Regions from separate parts of the Actinoplanes sp. NPDC048988 genome, predicted to be linked through region 2. Evidence: riboswitches for the same ligand, from Rfam matches in the RefSeq annotation. Region 2 holds a riboswitch; the other holds the start of a gene.
The links. A riboswitch is a leader RNA that binds a small molecule or an ion and turns the genes downstream of it on or off. The one in region 2 is predicted to bind cyclic di-AMP.
Positions count from the first base shown of each region.

Region 1 (2,194 bases), on a different contig from region 2:
TGCTCGGCGCGCTCGGCCTGACCCTGTCGCTGGTCGTCCCGGGTGCGCTGGCCCGCGCGCGCTGGCCCGACCGGGCCCCGGTGGCGGCCGTCCTGCTCTGGCAGTCGATCACCCTGAGCGCCGTGCTGTCCGCCCTCGGCGTGGTCCTCTCGGCGCCGTACGAGGTGACCCGGGCCGCCGGCTCCGGCAAGCCGGTCGCCGCCACCGCGCTGATCGGCGCCCTGGTCGTGGCCGGCGTCATCATCCTGCGGCTCATCGTCTCGCTGGTCCGGGTCACCCGGCGCTCGCGGGTGCGCCGGGCCCGCCACCGCGAGCTCGTCGACCTGCTCGACCGGGCCGAACAGCATCGCGAGCTGGGCCCCGACAACCTGCGCGTGCTCGACGGGGCGCTGCCGCTGGCGTACTGCGTGCCCGGCCGCGAGCCGCGGGTCGTGCTGAGCAACGGCGTGCTCCAGGTGCTCGACCGGGAACAGGTCGACGCGGTCCTCGCCCACGAGCAGACCCATCTGCGCCACCGGCACGAGGTGGTGATGGAGTCGTTCACCGCCTTCTACCGCGCCGTGCCGCAGCCGTTGCGCAGCCGGGCGCCCCTCGACGCCGTACATCTGCTGCTGGAAATGATCTCGGACGACGTGGCCCGGCGGAAGGCCGGCGCCGAGCCGTTGCGGGCCGCCCTCGAGCGGTTGACCGACGCCGTCCCCCTGGCGGAGGACGCGCGGGCCGACCCGACGGGTGACGCGAGGCGCCGGAGGCTGGCCCGGCTGGCCAAGCCGCACACCGTGTCCGTCGGCCTGAACGTGGCCGCCGCGCTCGCCGCCGCTGGTCTGCTGGTATTACCCACCGTGATTCTCGTGGTGCCCTGGCTTGACCGTGCGCTGGACCACTGGCCCCTCTAGTTACTCTGTGTATGCCTTTCGGAGCAAACAGTTTCCCGTACGCGGCGGCTTCAGTTCTCCACATGATCCGGAGTACGGTGGTCCCCGGTTCGGCAGCCCCCCATCGTCCACCCGGCCGATCTGACGGACCACCGCCTAATCGTCGTGTGGGCGAACCGGGGACCCGAGTGGTTGGGGTGAAGCCGCGATGCCTCGCGGCCGGACGCGTCTTCCCGTCCGAACCCGTCAGCTAACCCGGTCGGCGGCTCGAGGGAAGAAAGGACGTCACACCCAACGTGAAACGGATTGGGGCGCGCGGCCGCGCCGCAGTTCTGCGTGGACTCGTCTGCGCACTCGCGACGGTCGGGGTCGTTGTCACCGGACCAGCCGTCGCGCACGCCACACCCTCGCCCTCCACGGTCGAGGCCCAGATCGACAAGCAGTGGAACGACCTCGAGCCGGTCATCGAGCAGTACAACGACGTGCACAACCAGCTGCTCAAGAACCGCGCTCAGCAGAAGAAGCTCGCCGCCCAGCTCAACCCGCTCCAGGTGCAGGTCGACCTGGCGATGGCCCAGGTGCAAGGCCTGGCCGTCGACGCGTACAAGCAGGGTGCGCCGAACGCCCTCGATGCCATGATCATCAGTGGCTCGCCGACCGGGCTGACCGACAAGCTGACCTATCTCGATCAGCTGGCTCGTCATCAGCAGGAGCAGATCAAGGGCGTGGCGGCGCTGCGCGACAAGCTCACCGCCACCAAGTCCGACCTGGATATCGTGACCAAGTCCGTCGCCGCGCGCGACAAGGACCTGTCCACCCGCAAGAAGGCGATCGAAACCAAGATCACCGCGCTGCAGAAACTGCGGATCCAGGCGTACGGCTCGGCGGACGCCTCGGACGGGCCCCTGCGGTTGGGCGCCTGTCCGGTCACGTACACCAATGACAAGGGCGGGCGTGCGGCTCAGCGCGCGTGCGACCTGATCGGCAAGCCGTACGTCTTCGGGTCGGCAGGACCGAACACGTACGACTGCTCCGGTCTGACCCAGGAGGCCTGGGGCAGCGTCGGTGTCCACCTCGACCACTACACGAAAGACCAGTGGAACGAGGGCAAGGCGGTGTCGCGGGACGAGTTGCAACCGGGTGACCTGGTCTTCTTCTTCCCCGGAAGCCTCCATCACGTCGGCCTCTACATCGGCGGCGGCAAGATGGTCCACGCTCCGCACACGGGTGACCACGTGCGGATGGCGGAGATCGACCGGATGCCCATCGCGGGCTTCCGGCGGCCAGGCTGATTGCTGATTTCGTCCGGAACGAGGCCG
Region 1 is NZ_JBICTW010000013.1:257,352-259,545, reverse strand. Features, by position in the region: gene ACGFJ7_RS33130 (M56 family metallopeptidase) at 1-896, shown strand, start outside; cyclic di-AMP (ydaO/yuaA leader) riboswitch at 1,019-1,156, shown strand; gene ACGFJ7_RS33125 (NlpC/P60 family protein) at 1,172-2,167, shown strand.
Region 1: another riboswitch for cyclic di-AMP. It lies ahead of ACGFJ7_RS33125 (NlpC/P60 family protein); the one in region 2 lies ahead of ACGFJ7_RS43040 (transglycosylase family protein).

Region 2 (2,194 bases):
CGTGTAGTGGGCGCCCGTCGAGGTGCGGCCGAAGAGGTCGCAGGTGAAGTGCCCCTTGTCGCTGGACGGCCCCTCACCCGGTTTCGGTAGCACCCGGTCGATCACATATCGCGTCGGCGGGAGCATCAGACCCGCGACGAGGGCACCGAAGCCCAGCTTGACGCCGTTGGCGACCACCGGGGACACCAGGGGCGACGCGCCCACACTCATGAACTCCCGATAGCGGAACTCGCGCCCGTACGCGTAACCCCGCAGCGCATTGCTGCGCCGGACGACCCGCGTGTTGTAGGACGCCATGAAGAACGGCGCGAGTGTCCCCCGCAGCGACGGATGCACTCGCTCGCCCCGAACGGTGGCGATGTCGGACTGCCGGCCGAGGTCCGGCTCGGCGGCCCGGTCCGGGCTCAGCGAGTACGGGCCGGCCGCGACCCGCCTTTTCGCCGGATCCCTCTTGACGGTGTCGAGCTGATGGCGCAGCGAGTCGATGGTGCCGCCGCTGACCCCGCCGCGCAGGCTCGTCACCACCATCGCGGTGTCGGTGAGCTCGCCCGCGCCGTCACGGCGAACGGCCTCGCTCAGAACGTGCACCCCGAGGTCGGACGGGATCGAGTCGAACCCGCACGAATGCACTATCCGGGCACCGGTGCCACGGGCCACCTCGTGGTTGTCGTCAATGCTCTGACGTGCGAAAAGAACCTCACCGGTCAGGTCGAGATAGTCGGTTCCGGCCCGGGCGCAGGCGTCCACCAATGGCTTGCCGTATTTCGCGTACGGCCCCACGGTCGTGACGAGAATCCGCGTCGCCCGCGCGAGCCGGGCGACCGCGTCGGCGTCACCGGCGTCCGCGACCAGGATCGGCCATTCGACGCCGAGCCGGCGTTTCACAGCATCGAGTTTGCTTTCGGAGCGGCCGGCCAGCGCGATCCGAAGGCCATCGGGGGAATGTTCGGCCAGATGCCGTGCCACCAGCGCACCGACGAAGCCGGAAGCGCCGTAGACGACGATGTCGTGCTCGGTCATGGTTGCCAATTCTCCAACAAGCTCCACAAATGCGCGCGACACGATAACGTCGATCTCGCCTATTCCTATAAGAATCCGGCGGGTGCCCTTTCGCGGTCGCCGCCGGTCCGTACGGGCGGAACGCCGAATCCTGCCGCTGCCCGGCGGAACACATACTTACGGCATGGAGCGGGGGACCCGAGTTCTTCGGCGCTTTGGCGCGCCTCGGGGTGAAGCCGCGCACGCGCGGCCGGGCACCTCAGCCCGAACCCGACAGCTGACCTCGCAGGCGTGGAGGGTCTTTCGTCATGGCACAAATGTGCAAACCTGCCCGCGTCATGGTGGGCCTGGCCGCCGCAACTGTCACTCTGGCCGCCCCAGCAGCCCCGGCACTCGCTTCACCCCCGGCCGCCGCGCCGGCGCACGCCGTCGCGCTCGCCAAGGGCGGTTCCGTCAACTGGGACGCCATCGCCGAGTGCGAATCCGGCGGCAACTGGGGCATCAACACCGGCAACGGATACTACGGCGGCCTGCAATTCAGCCGCAGCACGTGGCGCTCCCACGGCGGACACCGTTTCGCTCGCACCGCCGACCAGGCATCCCGCGCGGAACAAATCCAAATCGCCGAGCTGGTCCGCCGTTCCCAGGGCCTGGGCGCGTGGCCGACTTGTGGCCGAAAGGCCTTCTCTACCCGCCAATATCGCAGTACAAACACGGTCACTCGCAAATCCACCGTCAAGGCTCCATCCACAGCGTCATCCACAGGCCGCTACTACGTGGTGCGCGCCGGCGACACCCTTGCTTCAATCGCCGCCAAGGCAAACGTGGAAGGCGGCTGGCGAGCCCTATACCGCCTGAATCGCGCCGCTTTGAACAGCCCGCATCGCATCTTCCCGGGTCAGCCTCTGGCGCTGTAATAGCTGCTCCCGGCGCCGGCGAATGCCTGATCGCCGGCGCCGGGATCACGACCGCGGAGTCTGGAATTCCGGCTGGTCGAGAACCCGCAGCCACGTGCCGTCGGGCTGGCGGCGCACCACCTGGGCTCGGGCGCCCGAGCCATCTCGCGGAGGTGTGGAGGTCAGGGCCAGCTCGCCGCTCAGCAGGGTGGGCAGCGGCTCCTCGGGCTCGACGGTGGGCATGTGTGGCAGGGCCTCCTCCCACATGCGCTGGATGGCGGCGCGGCCGACGGTCTGGC
Region 2 is NZ_JBICTW010000024.1:70,390-72,583, reverse strand. Features, by position in the region: gene ACGFJ7_RS43045 (saccharopine dehydrogenase family protein) at 1-1,020, opposite strand, end outside; cyclic di-AMP (ydaO/yuaA leader) riboswitch at 1,132-1,303, shown strand; gene ACGFJ7_RS43040 (transglycosylase family protein) at 1,308-1,916, shown strand; gene ACGFJ7_RS43035 (nuclear transport factor 2 family protein) at 1,962-2,194, opposite strand, start outside.